DNA from 4 places in the Faecalibacterium sp. BCRC 81149 genome. Region 4 is predicted to be linked to each of the others. Evidence: predicted binding sites of a transcription regulator. Region 4 holds the regulator's gene; each other region holds the start of a gene.

What was found. Region 4 encodes HrcA, which represses chaperone genes, less so after heat shock. Its sites were predicted from a motif close to TGTTAGCACTCNNNNNNNNNGAGTGCTAACA; they were not measured.
Positions count from the first base shown of each region.
Region 1: the regulator HrcA is predicted to act here: its motif matches at 1,743-1,773, upstream of clpB (ATP-dependent chaperone ClpB).
Region 2: the regulator HrcA is predicted to act here: its motif matches at 2,415-2,445, upstream of D3F01_RS01645 (co-chaperone GroES).
Region 3: the regulator HrcA is predicted to act here: its motif matches at 2,537-2,567, upstream of D3F01_RS02110 (Hsp20/alpha crystallin family protein).

Region 1 covers NZ_QXJA01000017.1:27,760-33,116, forward strand. The annotation lists gene clpB (ATP-dependent chaperone ClpB) at 1-1,676, opposite strand, end outside; gene D3F01_RS14075 (FKBP-type peptidyl-prolyl cis-trans isomerase) at 1,914-3,056, opposite strand; gene D3F01_RS14080 (malic enzyme-like NAD(P)-binding protein) at 3,337-4,509, shown strand; gene D3F01_RS14085 (fumarate hydratase) at 4,525-5,357, shown strand, end outside.
Region 2 covers NZ_QXJA01000001.1:338,272-343,628, reverse strand. The annotation lists gene D3F01_RS01660 (ATP-dependent Clp protease ATP-binding subunit) at 1-234, shown strand, start outside; gene D3F01_RS01655 (diacylglycerol kinase family protein) at 390-1,370, shown strand; gene D3F01_RS01650 (PD-(D/E)XK nuclease family transposase) at 1,462-2,283, shown strand; gene D3F01_RS01645 (co-chaperone GroES) at 2,523-2,807, shown strand; gene groL (chaperonin GroEL) at 2,856-4,496, shown strand; gene D3F01_RS01635 (hypothetical protein) at 4,786-5,010, shown strand; gene D3F01_RS01630 (abortive infection system antitoxin AbiGi family protein) at 5,079-5,357, shown strand, end outside.
Region 3 covers NZ_QXJA01000001.1:436,365-441,721, forward strand. The annotation lists gene D3F01_RS02095 (threonine/serine exporter family protein) at 1-508, shown strand, start outside; gene D3F01_RS02100 (DUF4866 domain-containing protein) at 622-1,374, opposite strand; partial or broken gene D3F01_RS02105 (argininosuccinate synthase) at 1,514-1,795, shown strand; gene D3F01_RS02110 (Hsp20/alpha crystallin family protein) at 1,939-2,403, opposite strand; gene D3F01_RS02115 (TfoX/Sxy family protein) at 2,787-3,101, opposite strand; partial or broken gene D3F01_RS02120 (ADP-ribose-binding protein) at 3,258-3,374, opposite strand; gene D3F01_RS02125 (MerR family transcriptional regulator) at 3,623-4,348, opposite strand; gene D3F01_RS02130 (HFLK protein) at 4,466-4,675, opposite strand; gene D3F01_RS02135 (hypothetical protein) at 4,773-5,270, opposite strand; gene D3F01_RS02140 (DNA methylase) at 5,251-5,357, opposite strand, start outside.
Region 4 covers NZ_QXJA01000004.1:86,885-92,241, reverse strand. The annotation lists gene D3F01_RS06650 (aminoacetone oxidase family FAD-binding enzyme) at 1-99, opposite strand, end outside; gene D3F01_RS06645 (diguanylate cyclase) at 323-1,798, shown strand; gene D3F01_RS06640 (stage V sporulation T C-terminal domain-containing protein) at 1,888-2,430, shown strand; gene hrcA (heat-inducible transcriptional repressor HrcA) at 2,615-3,688, shown strand; gene grpE (nucleotide exchange factor GrpE) at 3,685-4,314, shown strand; gene dnaK (molecular chaperone DnaK) at 4,418-5,357, shown strand, end outside.

The DNA.
Region 1 (5,357 bases), on a different contig from region 4:
TCCACCAGCTTCTCCACCGGGATGCCGGTCCAGCGGGCCACGATGCGGGCGATCTCCTCGTCGGTCACACGGTCACGCAGGAGGCTGTCCTCCTTCTTCTCGTTGGCCAGCTTTTCCTCTGCTTCCAGCTGTTTCTGCAGCTCGGGCAGCTTGCCGTATTTCAGCTCAGCGGCCTTGTTCAGGTCATACTCACGCTGGGCTTTCTCAATGGCGGCATTGGTCTGCTCGATCTGCTCACGCAGGGTCTGTACCTTGCCAATGGCGTTCTTCTCGTTTTCCCACTTTGCCTTCATGCTGCGGAACTTATCCTGCAGCTCGGCCAGTTCCTTTTCCAGCTCATGCAGGCGGCTCTGGCTCAGGGCATCGGTCTCCTTTTTCAGGCTGACCTGCTCGATCTGCAGCTGGGTGATGCGGTGGGCCAGATCATCCATCTCGCTGGGCATACTGTCCATCTCAGTCTTGATCATGGCGCAGGCTTCATCCACCAGGTCGATGGCCTTATCCGGCAGGAAGCGGTCGGTGATATAGCGGTCAGAGAGGGTTGCGGCGGCGATCAGCGCATTATCGCTGATCTTCACGCCGTGGAACACCTCATAGCGCTCCTTCAGGCCACGCAGGATGGAAATGGTGTCCTCCACTGTGGGCTCATCCACCTGCACCGGCTGGAACCGGCGCTCCAGAGCGGGGTCTTTTTCGATATACTGGCGGTATTCGTCCAGCGTGGTTGCGCCGATGCAGTGCAGCTCGCCCCGGGCCAGCATGGGCTTGAGCAGGTTGCCCGCGTCCATGGCACCGTCGGTCTTGCCCGCACCCACGATGGTGTGCAGCTCATCAATGAAGAGGATGATCTTGCCCTCGCTCTTCTTGACCTCATTCAGGACGCTCTTCAGGCGCTCCTCAAACTCGCCGCGGTACTTTGCACCGGCCACCAGCGCACCCATGTCCAGGCTGAACACGATGCGGTCCTTCAGGTTCTCGGGCACATCGCCACGCACGATCCGCTGGGCCAGGCCCTCGGCGATGGCGGTCTTGCCAACGCCGGGCTCACCGATCAGGCAGGGGTTGTTCTTGGTCTTACGGGACAGGATACGGATCACGTTGCGGATCTCCTGATCACGGCCGATCACGGGGTCCAGCTTCTGCTTCCGGGCCAGATCGACCAGATCCTGGCCATATTTCTGCAGGGCGTTGTAGGTATCCTCGGGGTTGTCGTTGGTCACGCGCTGGTTGCCGCGCACGGCAGTCAGCTGCTGCAGGAACGCATCCTTCTTGATGTTGAAGGCGCGGAACAGCTCCGTGGTGTTCTGGGTCGGCTCATCCAGCAGGCCCAGGAACACATGCTCAACACTGACGTATTCATCCTTCATGGCCTTGGCTTCCCGGGCGGCGGCACTCAGGACTTTATCCGTTGCCTGCGAGATATAGACCTTGTCCGGGTCACGGCCGGAGCCGGACACCCGGGGCAGGGCCGACAGCTTTTCGGCCACAGCAGCGGCAAAGCTGCCCGGGTCCACATTCAGCTTCTGCAGAAGCTGCGGGATCAGGCCCTGCTCCTGCGAAGCCAGGGCGTGCAGCAGATGTTCCGGCTCCAAAGCGTTGTGCTGGTACTCCACAGCCAGCTGCTGGGCAGCCTGCAGAGCTTCCAGTGTTTTCTGCGTATATTGATTGGTATTCATAGAATCGACCTCCATTCGTACCGGAAGTGTTATTTCAGCAGTCTTTCAGATTGATTGCCATTTCATTTTTAGCACTCTATCTGTTCGACTGCTAAAACTATACTCCAAACACCCCACTTTGTCAATAGGGTTTTCGATGGTACGGCAACAATTCACAAATTGTTTGCAAACAAGACAAAAATGCCGCCCCGGCAGACCCGAAGCGGCACAAGTTCTCTTGATATGGGGGCAGGACACTCAGCTCACCACTGCGCTTTCCGTCAGCGCATCGGTGACGGCATCCATCAGGGCGACCATGGTGCAGTAATTCTCACCGTAGGTGCCAGTGTAGGAGGAATAGGTATCGATCTGCTCCTGGGTGGGCACGATGTCCAGTGTCTCGGCCACTGCCTGATAGAGCAGAGCCTCCTTGGAGTAGGTGGTGATGCTGTCGCTCATCCCCTCCAGCAGGGCATCGGCGTTTTCATAGCCTGCGGCGGTCTGTACAAAGCTGTCCAGATCGTAGCCGTAGTAGTTGGCCATGGTGTAGTAGTAGTTCAGGCACTGGTTCACCTGATAATCGGTGACCTCCTTGGGCAGCTCCTTGAAGGTGGAGTTTGCCAGCAGGTCGTCCATGATGGCGTTCTGCAGGTTGGTGTTGTAAAGCATCTTCTGGTAGAGTGCCTTCAGCTCCTCCACGGTGTGAACATCATCGCTCTCGCCGTAGTTCTCGGCCACCCACGCGTCGGTCAGCTCGGGCAGGACCTTCTCGCTGATGTAGTTCAGGGTAACGGAGAACACAGCCTTTTTGCCGCTCAGGACAACGGTGTTGCCCTCGGAATCGGTAGAATCGCTGTATCCCTCCGGGAAGGTCACGGTGACATCAAAGGTCTCGCCGGGGGTGTGGCCCACGATCTGATCCTCAAAGCTATCGACGAAAGTACCGCTGCCCAGGGTCAGGCTGTAGCCGCTGTAAGTGCCGCCGCTGAACGCAACGCCATCCACGGAACCGGCATAGTCGATGTTGACGGTATCACCGTCCGCTGCGGCACGGTCCGTCACCTGCTTCTCGGTGGAGTGGTCGCTGAGCAGGCTGTCGATCTCGCTCTGGACCTCCTCCTCGGTGGGCTCGATCTCAGAACGCTTGAAGGTAAGGCTTGCAAAGTTCTCGGGCAGGGTGACATAGTCAAGCGCCTTCACGCCCTCCCAGTAGCCGTTCTCGTCCAGACCGCTGCTGTAGGAGAAGTTCTCGTAATCGTAATCTTCCGCGCTGCCGTAAACAGCGGCGGCTGTGCTGGAAGCAGCAGAAGAAGAATCAGCGGACTTGGAGCAGCCTGCTGCGCCCAGCACCAGCGCACCGGCGCAGAGCAGGCAGACCGCTTTTGTGATGATCTTTTTCAAAATAAAGTTCCTCCTGTTGGAACACCGGCATCCCGCCGGGTTCAGATTCGGGTTTCATAGTACAGACCTTATTATAAAGGGCAAAAGTGAAAAAGAAAAGAATTTTGCAGAAATTCCACAAATAGAGCGCCGGGTTTGTCCGACTTTTGCGGGGCACCGGCCGAAAAAGCGGCTTTTCCGGTGGAAATGCCCGCCCGGTTCTGTTAAAATAAAAGAGATATGAGAAACCCCGGCCGCTCTCTTCAGCGAGAAGCGCCCGATACAAACGGAGGAACACCCCATGGATTACAACAAAGCCGCCCTTGAAATGCACGAGACCCACCACGGCAAGGTGGGCATTACCAGCAAGGTGGAGGTCAGGACCCGTGATGACCTGTCTACCGCCTACACCCCCGGCGTTGCCGAGCCCTGCCGCAAGATCAAGGAAAAACCCGACGATGTTTATAAGTACACCTTCAAGGGCAACATGGTGGCCGTTGTCTCCAACGGCACCGCCGTGCTGGGCCTGGGTGACATCGGCCCCGAGGCCGGTCTGCCTGTGATGGAGGGCAAAGCCGTGCTGTTCAAGGAGTTCGGCGGCGTGGATGCCTTCCCCATCTGCATCGATGCCCACGATGCCGCCAGCGTGATCGCGGCCTGCAAGGCCATTGCCCCCACCTTTGGCGGCATCAATCTGGAGGATATCAAGAGCCCCGAGTGCTTTGAGATCGAAGAGACGCTGGAGCGGGAGCTGGATATCCCCGTGTTCCACGATGACCAGCACGGCACCGCCATCGTGGTGACCGCTGCCCTCATCAATGCCCTGCGCGTGGTGGGCAAAAAGATGGAGGACGTGCACATCGTCCTGAACGGCCCTGGCGCTGCCGGTACTGCCATCATCAAGATGCTCATGACCGCTGGCGCAAAGGATATCGTGGCCGTGGACCAGTTCGGCACCCTGTACAAGGGCTGCAACAGCGCCGAGGCCCACAAGAACTGGCTGGGCGAGGTGACCAACCCCCGCCAGATCAAGGGCGGCCTGAAGGAAGCCATCGAGGGAGCCGACGTATTCATCGGCGTGTCCCGCCCCGGCATCCTGACCACCGAGCTGTGCAAGACCATGAACAAGGACGCCATCGTCTTTGCCATGGCCAACCCCACCCCGGAGATCATGCCGGACGATGCCAAGGCAGGCGGCGTGCGCGTGATGGCCACCGGCCGCAGCGACTTCCCCAACCAGGTCAACAATGTGCTCTGCTTCCCCGGCCTGTTCAAGGGAGCTTTGAGCGTCCGCGCCCGCGATATCAACGACCAGATGAAGCTGGCCGCAGCCTATGCCATCGCTGACCTGATTACCGATGCCGACCGCAGCGAGGAGAACATCATCCCCGGCGCGTTCGACCCCCGTGTGGCCGAGGCCGTGGCTGCTGCCGTGGCAAAGGCTGCCCGCGAGACCGGCGTTGCCCGCCTGTAAAGGGAGGAACACGAGATGAGGAACATCTCCGCACAAGCCATCACCGATACCGTAGCCCGGCTCTGCATCGAGGCCAACACCCGCCTGCCGCAGGATGTGCAGGCGGCGCTGGACAAGGCCCGGCAGGAAGAGCCCTGGCCGCTGGCAAAGAATACCCTGGACCTGCTGTGGTCCAACCTGAGCGCCGCCAGAGAAAAAGACCTGCCCATCTGCCAGGACACCGGCATGGCCTGCGTGTTTGTGGAGCTGGGCACCGATGTCCACATCGACGGCAGCTTTGAGGCCGCCATCCACGAGGGCGTGCGCCGCGGCTACACCGACGGCTACCTGCGCAAGAGCATCGTGGCCGACCCGCTGCGCCGGGGCAACACCGGCGACAACACCCCCGCAGCCATCACCGTTCACCTGGTGGACGGCGACGGCTGCACCATCACCGTGACCCCCAAGGGCTTTGGCAGTGAGAACATGAGCCGCATCCAGATGCTCAAGCCCGCCGACGGCGTGGAGGGCTTCCGGAAGTTCGTGCTGGAGACCGTCCAGCTGGCCGGTTCCAACCCCTGCCCGCCCATCGTGCTGGGCATCGGCGTGGGCGGCAGCTTTGACAAGGTGGCCTATCTGGCCAAAAAGGCACTGCTCCGCCCACTGGATGTTCCCAACCCCGATTCCTACTATGCCGGTCTGGAGCGGGAGCTGCTGACCGCCATCAATGCGCTGGGCATCGGCCCGCAGGGCTTTGGCGGCCAGACCACCTGTCTGGGCCTTGCCATTGAGCAGATGCCCACCCATGTGGCGGGCCTGCCCGTGGCCGTGAACGTTTCCTGCCATGTCACCCGCCGCGCCAGCGCGAC
Region 2 (5,357 bases), on a different contig from region 4:
GGGTATCAGCTGACCCATACGCCCCGGGTGGGGGCAGTGCTGGCCGCAAGGGCGCGCTCGCCCTATGGGGCCCGGGAGCTGCGGCGGCAGGTGGACCGCGCTGTGGAACAGGCCCTCGCCAACCAGATCGCCTCCGGCACGGCCCACACCGGCCAGCACTGGACCGCCGACTGCACGGTGGATGGGGCAATCGTGTTGGAAGAGGGGGAAGCAGTAGAGCAAACCATCGGCTAAACCCATCAGTCACGCTGCCCTTACAGATGCATTGGCTCCCCCTTCGGGGGAGCTGGCGAGCGAAGCGAGACTGAGAGGGTGAGCACGCTTCCCCCTTGCATCCTCCGGCGTTTTCGTTTATCATAGAGAAAGCGAAACGCCCCAAGGAGGAAACCATGCGTTATTTGTTTTTACTGAACCCCGCTGCGGGCAAGCAGGACTGCACCGTCCAGCTCATCCCGCAGATCAGAGCCGCTGCCGCCCGGGCCGGGTGGAGCCAGGCCGATTATACCATCCACACCACTGAGTATGCGGGCCACGCCCGGGAGCTGGCCCGTGCCGCAGCCCAGGAGGCAGCGCAGGCAGGGGACAGCCTGCGCATCTGGACAGCGGGCGGCGACGGCACCTTCATGGAAGCCATGACCGGCGTGCAGGGCTTTGCCAACGCCGCCGTGGGCTGCCTGCCCTACGGCAGCGGCAACGACTTCCTGCGCACCTACGGCACCCGGGCGGAGTTTACCGACCTCGATGCCCAGCTGGCGGGCGGGGAAGTGACCATCGACCTGCTGGAGACCAGTCTGGGCCTGTCCGCCACCATCTGCGCGGCGGGTCTGGACGCGCAGGTGGCCTACGGCATCCCCAAGTTCCGGCGGATCCCCCTGTGCGGCGGCGAGATGTCCTACCTGCTCTCCATCGTGGAGCAGCTCTGCGGGCATATCGGCCGCAGGGTCACCTTTACCATTGATGACGAGGAGCTGACCGTGGACTGCCTGATGTGCGCCATCTGCAATGGCCGGGCCTATGGCGGCGGCTTCCTTGCCGCCCCCGAGGCCGACCCCGCCGACGGCTGGCTGGACGTGATGATCGTCCGCAGGGTGGGGCGGCTGACCATTGCCAAGCTGCTGGGGATGTACAAGAGCGGCCGGCATTTTGTGAACGGCCAGCTCACCGAGGAGGCAAAGCCTTACTTCCTCTACCGCCGTGCCCGGCGGGTGGCGCTGCACCCTGCCGATGGCCGCGGCCCCATCGTTGCCACCGCCGACGGCGAGTGCGCCCCCTGTGATGCGGTGGAGGCTATTCTGCGCCCCCTGAGCGGCCGCATCCTCCTGCCTGCCTCGGCGTATGAGCGGTTTGTGACGAAACACGCTGTGGTATGAAATTTACAGAAATACGCTTGATTTATGAAGAATTCTATGATAAGATGAAGCCGTAAGAAGGTGTTTGGAAAAAAGCAGGAGGGATGGGGCTATGAACTGGTCGGATGCAGAGAAAAAAGAAAAGCGGCATCAGGAAGATCTTGATCGTCTGCGCAGCTTTCGCCCTATGGATGATACCTTTATGCGAGGGCTCTTTAAGGAAAATCTTCCGCTGGCAGAGTTGGTGCTTCGGATCATTACCGGAAAGCCTGATCTGATCCTGACAAAATGCGAGACACAGGCTGATATGAAGCGAGTGACCGGTGCGCGTTCAATCTGTCTGGATGCCTATGCAACCGACAGTGCGGGCAAGAAGTATGACATTGAGGTCCAGCGCGCGGACAATGGCGCAGACCCGCACCGGGCAAGATATCATTCCAGTGTGATGGACGTGGAAAATCTGGACGAAAAGCAGGATTATAAAGAACTGCCGGATACCTATGTTATTTTCATCACGGAAAATGATTACTACAAGGCTGGCGAGCCGATCTATACGATCCAGAACATGAATCTGACGCTGAACCGCCCGTTCAATGATGGTGCCCATATCCTGTATGTGAATGGGGAATACCGGGATGATTCAGAGATCGGCAGGCTGATGCACGATTTCAATTGCACCAGCGCGGATGAAATGAATTTTGAACTGCTGGCAGAGAGAACACGCTATCTGAAAGAAAACCCGAAAGGAGTGAGCGAAATGTGTAAAGTGATGGAAGACCTGAGAGTGGAAAGCTATACGGAAGGCCGGGAAGAACAGGCCAGAATGATGGCACAGAAATTGTACCGAAAGGGATACTCCATTGAGGAGATCGCTGATATGGTGGAGTACAGCACCGAGAAGGTGGAGGAATGGCTCACGCCGAAAGCAGGTTGAAACAGGAGAAAAAGCGCCCGGGTATCGCAACGAAAAAGTACGATATCCGGGCGCTTTTGCGTTGTCATAAATTCTTAACAAACAAATTTTGAGAAAACCCTTGATTTTTACCCCTGAGATGAGTACAATACACTTAGCACTCAGAGAAAAGGAGTGCTAAACAACCAAAGGCCCGGCAGAAACGGGCCGAAGGTGCCAAAAAAGTTTTCATTATATTTTATTATAGGAGGGCAAGAACTATGAAGATCATTCCTCTTGCAGACCGTGTTGTTATCAAGGCCGTTGAAGTCGAGGAGACCACCAAGGGCGGCCTCATCCTGACCGGCAGCGCCAAGGAGAAGCCCCAGGTGGCTGAGGTCGTGGCTGTTGGCCCCGGCGGCATCGTGGACGGCAACGAAGTCAAGATGACCGTGAAGGTCGGCGATAAGGTCCTGACCAGCAAGTACTCCGGTACTGAGGTCAAGGTGGACGGCGAGGAGTGCACCATCGTGCGTCAGGGCGATATCCTGGCCATCGTGGAGTAAGTTTCCCCTCTGAAATTGAAATTTGAGCTTTGAAGGAGCGATTTGATTATGGCAAAACAGATCAAGCAGGGCGAGGATGCCCGCAAGGCACTGTGTGCCGGTATTGATACCCTGGCAAATACCGTGAAGATCACCCTGGGCCCCAAGGGCCGCAATGTGGTGCTGGGCAAGAAGTTCGGCGCACCCGTCATCACCAACGACGGCGTGACCATTGCCAAGGAGATCGAGCTGAAGGACGAGTTCGAGAACATGGGCGCGCAGCTGGTGCGTGAGGTCGCAACCAAGACCAACGATGCCGCAGGCGACGGCACCACCACCGCAACCGTTCTGGCACAGGCCATGGTCACCGAGGGCATGAAGAACGTTACCGCCGGTGCCAACCCCATGGATATCCGCCGCGGCATGAGCAAGGCTGTTGCCAAGGCTGTTGAGACCATCAAGGCCCACAGCCAGAAGGTCAAGGACAGCAACGATATCGCCCGCGTCGGCACCATTTCTGCCGGTGACCCCGAGATCGGCCGCCTGATCGCCGAGGCCATGGAGAAGGTCACCTCCGACGGTGTCATCACCATCGAGGAGAACAAGACCACCGCTGAGACCTACAATGAGATCGTGGAAGGTATGCAGTTTGACCGCGGCTACCTGACCCCCTATATGGTCACCGATACCGACAAGATGGAGGCTGTTCTGGACAACGCCGCCGTCCTGATCACCGATAAGAAGATCAGCGTCATCCAGGATCTGGTCCCCCTGCTGGAGCAGGTCATGCAGAACGGCATGAAGCTGCTGATCGTGGCTGAGGACATCGAGGGCGAGGCTCTGTCCACCCTGATCGTCAACCGCCTGCGCGGCACCCTGAACGTCTGCGCTGTCAAGGCTCCCGGCTTTGGCGACCGCCGCAAGGAGATGCTGCAGGATATCGCTATCCTGACCGGCGGCACCGTTGTGTCCGCTGATCTGGGCTATGAGCTGAAGGACGCTACCGTCCAGATGCTGGGCCATGCCCGTCAGGTCAAGGTCACCAAGGAGAACACCACCATCGTGGGCGGCGCAGGCGATAAGGATGCCATTGCAGCCCGCATTGCACAGATCCGCAACCAGATCGAGGCTTCCACCAGCGATTTCGACCGTGAGAAGCTGCAGGAGCGCCTGGCAAAGCTGGCCGGCGGCGTTGCAGTCATCAAGGTCGGTGCTGCTACCGAGGTCGAGATGAAGGATAAGAAGCTGCGCATCGAGGACGCTCTGAACGCAACCAAGGCTGCTGTTCAGGAAGGTGTTGTTGCTGGCGGCGGCACCGCTCCCATCAACGCCATCCCCGCTGTGCGCGCCCTGTGCGACACGCTGGAAGGCGACGAGCGCACCGGTGCCAAGATCGTCCTGAAGGCTCTGGAGGCACCTCTGCGCCAGATCGCCAAGAACGCCGGTCTGGAGGGCAGCGTCATCATCGACAAGATCGTTTCTGCCAACAAGCCTAACTACGGCTTCGACGCTCAGAACGAGGTCTTTGTTGAGGATATGATCGCCGCCGGTATCGTTGACCCCACCAAGGTCACCCGTTCCGCTCTGGAGAACGCAGCATCCGTTGCTGAGATGGTGCTGACCACCGAGAGCCTGGTCGCTGACCTGCCCGAACCCCCCGCTGCTCCCGCAGCCGGTGGTGACATGGGCGGCATGGGCGGCATGTACTAATAACTGCCAAAAACCCGCATGAACACTTGATTTTTGGAGCGTGCGAAAACGGATTTACGCCAAACTTACGCCACTTACGCCAAAAATCAAAGCGCACTATAGGGTAACAAAATCGGCACTCGCTGAAAAGCGGGTGCCGATTTTTTGCGTCTAGGGGATTTGAAGACTCATGAAACCCACTGATGGATTCTGCGAGCGGCAGACTGTCAGCGGCTTTATTGTTGACGAAAAACAAAGGTAGGGATACAATAATAAAAAAGAATGTAAAACCGGAAGGGAGCGCGCCGCCATGCAAAATCAGAGGGACTTCTGCACAGAATGCCGCAGAGAAACGAGCTACACCCTGAAGAAAATCAAAATCAACCAGACCATCCGGGAAAAGGAATATACTTTTGAGATTACGGCTGCTTTCTGCAACGAATGCGGCGGCGAAATGGGGATTCCCGGCCTGATGGACTACAACATGAAGGAAATCGACGAGCAGTATCGTAGCTTTCGAGCACTGGATGGATAGTGGGAGTATATCGAATCGATGATATAAAGTGATAGATACTAGGAAAGTGGCAGCAAAGGACAACTATAATGAAGGATACGCTTAACTTAGGCAAAATTAACCCGAATGAGCAAAGAAACAAAGTCCCAAAACATATTCCATCTAAGGTTCATCCAGATACATTGTTTACTTTTATGACAGATTTCGGATTTCTTTTGGGATGCTTAGAACATAAAATGCTTTCTCCACGGTATTGTGAAGAAGATGTACGATACTTAAATCTTAGAAGAGTAAAATCTTTAGCCTGTCCAATGAAATGTTTTTGTGATATCAGTCTAAAAAAGCTAAAAGTTCACATGGACTGGTAT
Region 3 (5,357 bases), on a different contig from region 4:
GACGGCTTGGATCATGGCACTGCTGCTGCATTTGCAGCCGGTGCAGTTCCCTGCCCTGAGCCTGACACTCCCGGAAGAGATCGTGTTCCGGCTGTTGGCAAGTTTTGGCGGTGTGTTCGGCTTTTCGCTCATGTTCAACAGTCCCCGGAACCTGGCAGTCTGCGCCGCCCTTATCGGTGCGGTAACGAACACGTTCCGGCTGGAGCTGGTGAGCCTTGCGGGCTTTCCGCCCGCTATTGCAGCGTTTCTGGGCGCACTGCTGTCCGGCTTGCTGGCCTCCTGCCTGAAGAGCGCCGTCGGTTATCCCCGCATCTCCGTCACCGTGCCGTCCATCGTTATCATGGTACCGGGACTGTATTTCTACCGTGCCATCTATAATCTGGGCATCCTGTCTCTGATGGACTCCGCCACATGGTTTGCAGATGCCATTCTCATCATCGTGGCACTGCCGTTAGGGCTGATCTTCGCCCGTATTGTCACTGACAAGACTTTCCGTTATTGCACCTGATGTGCAGCATTTCCATTCTCCCTTATAAGGCAAAACGCAGCGAATCTTTTAACGGTTCGCTGCGTTTTGTTTTGCTGTGATGCACTTATAAAGGGAGTTCGTTTACAGGGCGTTTACTCGCCGTAAACGATCTTGGTAGAAGTTTCCACATGGCGTTCCAGCCGGTCGGCAAAGTGTTCCAGCGGCAGAAAAACGCCAAGTTCATCGTAGCGGGTTCCGCCGTCCTTGAGCGTATCCTGTCCATAGTAGACCACGGAACGGGGCAGTGCGTGCTGCAGCCTCATCTGGATATCCCAGACGGTGGAGTAGGCCTCCGCTTCCGTTACCTTCTGCTTCACGGTGTCCGGCAGTTCGTAGATCAGCAGCAGCCCCAAATGCTGGTTGTAGTGGTACTCCACCACATCCATCGAGCCTTCGTCGTAGCCGTGATACTTGCAGTAGCCGCTGGCAAGGTACATTTTTACCTTTTCCTGCTTCTGGAACACCCGGATGAACCGGTCGTATACTTTGCTGCTCACGGCAAATTTGTTGTTCGGCAAAAGAACGCCGGCATCATCCGTCAGGATCACCGGGTTCGGCTGACCATCGGCGTTGAATTTGAACGGGATCAGAGCAGCGTTCCGTAGCAGGTCAAACATACTGTGCTGGCAGATCGCCATCAGAAAGGCAGACAGATCCTTGTTCTCGTAGGCATTGAACAGCGCTGCGGCAAACTGCTGTGCACTCACGGCCGGCGCATCCAGTACTTCTGCCATGTCCAGCGAGTCGTTGAAGGTATCCATCAGGCGGTGGCAGGCTTCTGGATTTTTCAGGATCTCCCCGAACAGTGCCTCTGCCTTTTCTTCTCTTGGAAATATCGTTGCCATCAAAAGACCCTCTTTCTGTTTATTTCCAACTACTATTATAGGTTCATAATGCCCCGCTGTGAAATACTGCTTTCATATTGCTGCTATATACAGAACACTTTTTACACATTTTCCAAGTGCCTGTATAATGGATGCTGCAATCATGTATGATGGCCAGTGGTTCAGCCCGCTGCGCAAAGCTCTGAGTGCCTTTGTCACCTCCACACAGGAGCATGTCACCGGCAAGGTACGTCTGGAACTGTACAAGGGCAACCTCATCAATGCAGGGGTCTGGTCGCCGTACTCTCTGTATCGTGAGGACATCGCCACCTTTGCCGCAGGCGGCGACTACAAGCAGAGCGATGCCACCGGTTTCATCAGCATCTATGGTCTGCCCACTAAGGTGCAGGCTATCGTAAACAGCGAAAAAAAAGGGGAATGAAGTAGTTTATAGCAGTTTGTGTTTTTAATGCACAAGCATCGCTTGTGGTTTACTCTGCGAATAAAAATGGCCCCGGAGGGCTTGTTGCAGCTCTCCGGGGCCATTTTATGTGCGTGTGTGACTTGGCACACACGACCGGCGTTTTACTCGATCTCGATCAGATTCGGGTTCTCAGGCAAAGCCTTCGTCTGCTGAGGAGCAGGCAGCTCGATGTGCAGGACACCATCCTCGAACTTTGCGTGGATGTCCTCCTTCTTCACATCGCCCACGTAGAAACTGCGTGCGCAGGTGCCGGAGAAGGATTCGCGCCGCAGATAGCGGCCCTTCTTATCCTTTTCGTCATTGCTGTGGCTGCGCACTGCCTGAATGGTCAGGTAGCCGTCGTTCAGATCCATCTGAACGTCTTCCTTCTTGCAGCCCGGCAGGTCAACCGCTACTTCGTAGCCGTTGTCCGTCTGTTTGACATCGGTCTTCATCATGTTTGCACCACGCTTACCAAAGGTATCACGAGCCTCACGGTTCATCATACGTTCCAGTGCAGCGTCATTCCAGAACGGATCGAAGAAATCATCGAACAGGTTTTCATGGAAAACAGTCGGCATAAGCATAAATCATTCCTCCAATCCCGGCGTTCGGGTCGGGGCAAAAAATCTGAAGCGTCCACTCGGAAAGGCTTTCCGGGGAGCCTTGCGGCTCTCCTTTTGCCCTTCCTCCTGAGCACGCCACTATTATAGCACCATGCGTTAGCAGTGTCAATAGTAGAGTGCTAATATTCACGAAAAAATAACACTTCTGCAACAATTTCTTGGTTCTGTCTTTCCCTATTACCACAATGAGACAAAAATCACCCCTGGGAGATGGAATCGCATACCGTTTACTTTCCGGCTTATCCCATTTTAGCGAAAAAAGCTACGTTTCAGTTGTTTTCCTTCATAACGGTCACTCCTCTCTTATGGATGTTCTTGGGTGGCAAACTGGAAGTTGTTTATTTCTACTTTTTCGGTTTTGGGGCTGGCAGTTCATCATACATTGCATGAAACAAGCCTGTCAAAAATTCCTTATTATCAACTTCATCTACCAACAACATCTCTTTTGCTCCCTCATAGGGTAATTCATACGGAGCTGTCGGCATATAACTAATTGCTGATTTTACTGGTTTAACAAGTAATCTATCATCATAGATACCGCCTACAACCTTGCCACGATAATAAATAATAAATTCTCCCATCATAGCTCGATAAGTAATTTCTTCTAACTCAGATAGCTGCCCTAAAATAAACTCTAAGTATTCCTTGCTTGATGCCATATTTCCACCTCAAATTCCGATTTTCCGCCCTCAGTATACCACGCTTTCCCCTTGCAGAAAAGCACCTGCACGAAAAGGGGCCGCCCGCAGATCCTCCGGCAGGCGCTTCAAGGTCTCTGCCCGCAGTTCCTGTGGCATCCCGTAAAAGGCTTCGGCAATGCCACCGCCGCCCAGCAGGCTGCGGTTGGCTGCATTCACGATGCAGTCACAGTCCAGCTTGGTAATGTCTCCCTGCACGATTTCCAGTTGGTTTTTGATTTGTTCGGAACGCATGGTATTTCCTCCTCAAAGCGTAGTTGCATCAAAATATACTCGTAAGTTAGTTTCTTGCGAGTATAATACTTCATCCTCTGCACAAGGTCAAGCAGAACATTTTCAGCGCCACATCACCCCTCTGACCGCACGCAAAACAGGCTCCTGCAAGCGTTTAGCCACTGGCAGGAACCCGTTTATTTCTTAGTGTTTCATCATCCACAGACCATGCAGGTTGCAGTAGGCGTATATTAACACCGACTTTGGGCTTATCGGCAATAAATTTCAATGGCTTTCTGAGCAAATTCTGCCGCGCCCTCTCCCCCGGCAGCGTTGATGTTCTCCGTAAACTCGCCGCCGGCACCGTACATCTGTCCAAGTTGATACAAAATGGGCTTCGTGCAGGTATAGTAATTCTCGGTGATAAAGTCCTGCAGCTTTTTCACCTGTGCCTGTACTGCGGGGTCTGCCGGTTCTCTGGTTTGCAGCGTTCCGAATGCCGCTACGAGCCCCATCAACTGCTCGTTGATGTTGTCAGATTCCTTCTGCGTCCGCCGGGCATTTTTTGCCTCAAATTCCTGATACTCTGTGGTTTCGCCCCACTCTCTCTTTGCACGTTCTGCGTATTCCTTGATCTTCTGTGTGTCAAATGCGTTGAAGTCCATAACGTTTCCTCCTGTTGTCCGAATCTTCTCCGCAAGAGCGATCAACTTTTCCAGATGCTGTTTTTTCAGGGTCAGCAATGTGATCTGCTGTTCCAGTGCCTTTTCCCGGTCAAACTCCGGGTTTTTCAGAATTTTTCGGATATCCTCCAGTGAAAATTCCAGTTCTCGGAACAGCAAGATCTGTTGCAATCGTTCCAGTGCAGCATCATCATACAGGCGATAGCCCGCCTGCGTTCGATGCGTCGGATGCAGCAGACCGATTTTATCGTAATATTGCAGCGTCCGAATGCTCACCCCGGTCAGATTGCTCACTTCCTTGACAGTCATCATTTCGTTTTCCTCCCTTGCGACAAGCTCAGTATACGCTATGACGCAACGTCAGGGTCAAGTGCTTTTTTAGTTTTTTTCGCCGTTTACCACAAGCAGCTCTGCACCGTGGGGATGCCCTCAGCTTCCCATAGCGATGAGCACCAGCACGACCACCACCGCGATAGCGATGAGGCAGCCGCATCCGCTGCCATCTCCCCCGCCGCCGCCATTGTTGTGATTTCCGCCGCCACCGCCGGACGAGCCACCAAAGTTGCGGTTGAAGGCCGTCATGTATTGGGCATAGCCCGTGTCACCTTTGCCGAAATAGCCGTAATCGCCGTTTGCCATTGTGTTTTCCTCCATCCGAAGTGTGTTTTGCTTCTTCTGAGGTCATTTTACTGAAAGAGCTGTCCTATAAACATCTCTTTCAGCATTTTTTGTCATCTCATTCTTCCCCGATGCCCAGATATACATCAATGTCCATGATACCTTCCCCGCTGACCTCCACCAGATCCTCAAAGGGCACTACGGTGTCGCCCACCTGCAGGGTGCGGAACACCGGGTCGATGCGGTCTGCTTTGCCGGTCAGGGTGAGGTAATCGCCTACCGCCGGGATCTCCGGGTGGGCGGTATCCTCCTTGAAGTACCGCACCGTGATGGTCATGCCCTTGGTGACCTGCATCAGCCGATCGGACAGGGCGGACATTTCTTCCTCGGTCAGAATGCGCTTGGTCACACGCTCCGTGCGCTGCTTTTCTGCGGCAAGCTGCTCGTCGTAGCCTCGTAGCGGAGAGAAGGGCGAGAATATCTTGGCACGGTTCTGCAAGGTCATGCGGGGGTGCTTGCGGAGGGATTCTTCGGTCTGGGGGCGTTCCATCTCCAGGATGTCCCCGTACTTTTGGGCGGTCTCCCGCCCGGCCTTGCTATTTTTGTAGTTTTCCATCTGAACCTCCTGCGCTGTGACCGCCGATCTGTGCGTTGCGCTGTCGCATGGTGGCACCTTCTTCGTAGCTGCTGGCTTTCAGCACGG
Region 4 (5,357 bases):
CACCGTCACCCGCACTGCCCCTGCCGGGGCAGACTGGGCAGCGGCCAATGCGGCGGCAAGGCCCGCTGCACCGCCGCCCAATATCACGATCTGCTGCATAAGAGCACCCCCTCGGAAATCCATACATTTTATTATAACATACACAGCGGCAAAAGGACAGCGGAATGCTTTAAATTTACGCCCAATAATTTTTGGCGATAGTCTTGACAGAAAAAACAGAATTTGGTAGTGTAGATTCGACGGAATTGCGTGGTTTCGCAGGCTGCGGAAATGCGGCCGCAAAAGGGCAGAGAGTTGGGACTCTGCTGAGGAGAAGCTGAATATGTGGAAGAAAAAAGAAAGATGGACGGCAGCTGCGGTGCTGCTGGCGATGGTCGTGGCGACAGGTCTGTGCTGGTACATCCTGTACATCCGGCAGCAGTTCTATGACGAAGGCACCCGCAACCTGCTGGAGACCTATGAGCAGGTGGATAAGTCTTTTTCCATCTTCTCTCAGAGCAACTGGAACATGCTGAACGAGTGGGGCAAGGACCTGCAGGCCGCCAATGATGAAGGCCAGACGGAGAAATGCCTGCGCAGCTATGAAGCCGAGCGGGAGATCTGGCGGTACAGCAGCGTGTATCTGTTCAATGAAAACTGCGAATATTGGAGTGTCCGGGGCAAGCATGAAAAAGTGGATCACCTCTGGACGGCCTTTGAAGAGATGTACCGCACCGGCAAGCCTACGGTGTCCAGCTACATCATGCGGAGCGGGGAGCGCCGGGTGGTATACGCTGCACCCATTGCGCCGGTGGAGATCGACGGAACTACTTACACCAGCCTTGCAGTGAGCTATCGGAATAAGACCATTGAGGAATTGATCGGCGGCAATGCCTACGGCGGGCAGAGCGACTGCTACATCATCCATCCCGATGGCGATGTGATGCTCTCGGAGGAGCCCAAGAGCGAGATCGATGACTGGATGGACAACCTGTTCGATTACCTGCAGAAACACACGCAGGTGGATGGGGGCGCACTGACCCGGGCCCGGCAGGACGTGGCAGAGGTCCGCAGCGGCAGCCTTTCCTACTGTCTCGAGGGCAAGAGCTACTATCTGGTCTACCGGCCGGTGGGCTTTCAGGATCTGTCCATTGTGGGCATCGTCGGCCGTGACGTGGTGGACAGCGGAATGCGGAAGATCCAGAATGCCACCATCCTGCTGCTGGCGGGCCTGTTCCTCTGCGCAGGCATCGTGCTGGTGCACGGTGTCCGCACCGATGCCCGCCTGCGCGTGGAGGAAAAGGAGCGCGCACTTCAGCAGGAAGAGGAGGCCCGCCAGCAGATGGAGGACCTGGCCAACACCGACGGCCTGACCGGACTGTATAATGAACGCTATTTTGACGCATTGTTGAAAGAAAACGAGCTGTACAAGACACCGTTTGTCCTGTTCTACCTCGACCTTGACCGTTTCAAGCCTGTGAACGACCGTTACGGCCACGATGTGGGCGACCAGCTGCTCAAGGAGGTGGCCAGCCGCCTGCGGGGCTGCGTGCGGGAGAGCGATGCGGTGTTCCGCATCGGCGGGGATGAGTTCGCCCTCATCGTCAACGGAGCCGCAACGGAGGGGTTCTGCAAGAGCCGGGTGGAAAAGATCAAGGCAGCCATCCGGGAGCCTTACCGCCTGAAGGATGCAGAGGTGCAGGTTGGCACCAGCTGCGGCTGTGCGGTCTACCCAAGTGACAGTGACGATGTGCGTGCCATCCGCATCCTGGCTGACCACCGGATGTATGAGGATAAGCAGCGCTCCGGCAGGAGCTGAATGAATAATTCCCTTCCTGTTTCCACAGAATAACCATACTTCGCAGAAATCTGGAAGCAAAACCGGAACATGGAAAGGAAGGGAACCTTATGAAAGCAACCGGCATCGTGCGCCGCATCGACGAGCTGGGGCGGGTGGTCATCCCCAAGGAGATCCGCCGCACCCAGCGCATCCGCAGGGGAGACCCGCTGGAGATCTTCACAACAGGGGACGGCGAGGTCATCTTCAAAAAGTATTCGCCCATGGGGGAGCTGAGCGGGGTGACGGCCCAGTATGTGGATGTGCTGAGCAAGTGCTTTGCCCTGACGGCCTTTGTCTCAGACCGGGACCGCATTCTGGCGGCATCCGGTGCGGGCAGGCGGGATCTGGCAGACCGCAGCGTGAGCCAGCCGCTGGAAAAGCTGATGGACAGCCGCAAGCCCTACCAGAGCGATGGCAGCCCTGAAAAGGCACTGCTGCCCTGTGAGGGCTCACCCCGGGCGCTGCTGTGCGCTGTGCCCATCATTGCGGCGGGGGATGTTACCGGCAGTGTGGGCCTGCTTACGGAGGACCGCACTGCCCGGCCCGATGCCGCTCAGCTCAAGGCGGTGAACGTGGCGGCGGCATTTCTGGCAAAGCAGATGGAGGAATGATCTATTATATAGGAGAGCCGCCGCAGGGCGGCTCTTTTTTGTACGGCCTTTATGACAGAATTATGAATCTTTCAAAACTTTTCTGAGAAGCTATTGACAGCGCCGCAAAATTGGATATAATGGTCTTAGCACTCAGGAAGAAGGAGTGCTAAAGAACAAAAAGCGAACGAAGGAGGCAGGCGCTATGACGATGGATGCACGCAAACAGCGTGTCTTGCAGGCGATCGTTGCGCTGTATGGCCTCGAGGGCGAGCCCGTGGGCAGCAGTGTGCTGGCAAACTACTTTGATATGGCAGTTTCCAGTGCCACGCTGCGCAACGAGATGGCCGCGCTGACCAAGCTGGGTCTGCTGGAGCAGCCCCACACCAGCGCAGGCCGTGTCCCCAGTGCCAAGGGCTACCGTTATTATCTGGATCATCTTCTCACCGATGACCAGCCGCTGGACCGTGTGACCCGCGCCCGTGTGGACGCGGTGTTCGCAAGCCTTGACCATGAGCCGGAAAAGCTGGCACAGGGTGCCGCCAAGGCACTGGCCGCCATCAGCGGCTGCACTGCCGCTGTCAGCACTCCCTGTGCTGAGGATCTCTGCATCGCCCATTACGAGGTGGTGCAGGTGGGCCGCAGCGCCGCAGCGGTGCTGGCTGTGACCACTGCCGGTTATGTCCGCACCCGTGTGGCGCGGGTCCGCACCGGTCTTTCCCGGGAAAATGCAGCGGCGCTTGCCGCCCTGCTCAACCGGAACCTGACCTTTGTGGCTCCTGTTGATCTGTCGCCCCGGCTCCTTGCAGAGCTGTGCAGCCAGATCAGCCCGGAGCTGGTGCCGGTGATCAGCGCCGCCGCCGCTATCCTGCAGGATTCCACCCAGCCCCATGTGTATTTGGGTGGTGAGCAGTACCTGCTGGACTGGCCCCAGCTGGACGGCAAGGTGGGCAGCATCCTGAGCCTGCTGAACGACGAAGAGCAGGCCGCCGCCCTCATTGCACCCCCGGCAGAGCAGAGCGAAAGCATCCTGCTGGGCGAGGATCTGGAACCTCAGATCCCCGGCCTGTGCATCGTGAGTGACCGGTATCTGGTGGGCGGAGGCCTCTGGGGCTCCGTGGCCCTCATCGGCCCCACCCGGATGCCCTTCCAGAAGCTGATGCCGCTGCTCCACACCTTTGCCGATCAGCTTGGCGAAGGAATGAGCGGCAAACGAAAAGATACCCCGCAGGCAGCCGCACCCCGGCGGACTGTGATCTATAAGGAGGACCTGGAATGAGCGAAGAAACAAAAAAGACCCCGCAGGCAGAAGAACCTGCCGTGGAGCCCAACACCGCCGAGCAGGCCGCCCCGGAAACTGCACCTGAGCAGGCAGCGGCTCCCGAGACGAACGCTGAAGCGGCAGACCCCAAGAAAAAAGATGGCTTCTTCAACAAGAAGGCCCGGGAGCTGGAGGCTGTGAAGGCAAAGCTGGACGCGGCTGAGAAGAATGCCAATCAGGCCAAGGATCAGCTGCTGCGGATGGCCGCCGAGTATGAGAACTACCGCAAGCGCTCCACCCGTGAGGCTGACCAGAAGTTCAACGACGGCGTGTCCTTTGCCGTGAACCAGATCATCCCCATTCTGGATACGCTGGAGATGGCGGCCAACGCCCCCACCACCGACGAGAACTACAAGAAGGGCGTGACCATGACGCTGGACAAAGCCGCCAAGGCGCTGAGCACCCTCCATGTGGAGGAGATCGAGGCGCTGGGCAAGCCCTTTGACCCCAACTTTATGAATGCCGTGCAGCAGATCCCCGCCCCTGATGGGCAGGAGAGCGGCACCGTGATCACGGTTTACCAGAAGGGCTACAAGCTGGGCGATAAGATCGTCCGCCATGCCACCGTTGTTGTGGCAGAGTGATTTTGCAAGACCCCGCAAGGGTTTTCAAATATAACATCCGCTTGGTAACATTTGAGCATCACATAAACAAAAAAACGTTCTGAATTTGAGAGGAGCTTTCATTATGAGTAAGATCATTGGTATCGACCTTGGTACTACCAACAGCTGCGTGGCTGTTATGGAGGGCGGCGAGCCCGTTGTTATCGCAAACTCTGAGGGTGCACGCACCACCCCGTCTGTTGTCGGCTTCACCAAGACCGGCGACCGTCTGGTGGGTCAGGTGGCAAAGCGCCAGGCCATCACCAACCCTGAGAACACGGTGGCTTCCATCAAGCGTTATATGGGCACCGACCACAAGGTGACCCTGAACGGCAAGGAGTACACTCCCCAGCAGGTCAGCGCTATGATCCTGCAGAAGCTGAAGGCAGATGCCGAGGCTTATCTGGGCGAGACTGTCACCGATGCAGTCATCACCGTTCCTGCATACTTCAACGACAGCCAGCGTCAGGCAACCAAGGACGCAGGCACCATTGCCGGCCTGAACGTCAAGCGTATCATCAACGAGCCCACTGCCGCATCTCTGGCATACGGCATCGATAAGGAAGAGGACCAGAAGATCATGGTCTACGACCTGGGCGGCGGCACCTTCGATGTGTCCATCATCGAGATGGGCGACGGTGTGACCGAGGTTCTGGCCACCAACGGTGATACCCACCTGGGCGGCGATGACTTCGACCAGCGCATCATCGACTGGATGGCAGATGCGTTCCAGAACGAGAACGGCATCGACCTGCGCAAGGATAAGATGGCCGCACAGCGCTTGAAGGAAGCTGCTGAGAAGGCAAAGATCGAGCTGTCCAGCGCAATGAGCAGCCAGATCAACCTGCCCTTCATCACTGCTGACGCTACCGGCCCCAAGCATCTGGATATGACCCTGACCCGCGCAAAGTTCAATGAGCTGACCGCTGATCTGGTCGATCGTACCATGACCCCTGTCCGCAAGGCTCTGCAGGATGCAGGCCTGCGTCCCTCTGACCTGAAGAAGGTCCTGATGGTCGGTGGTT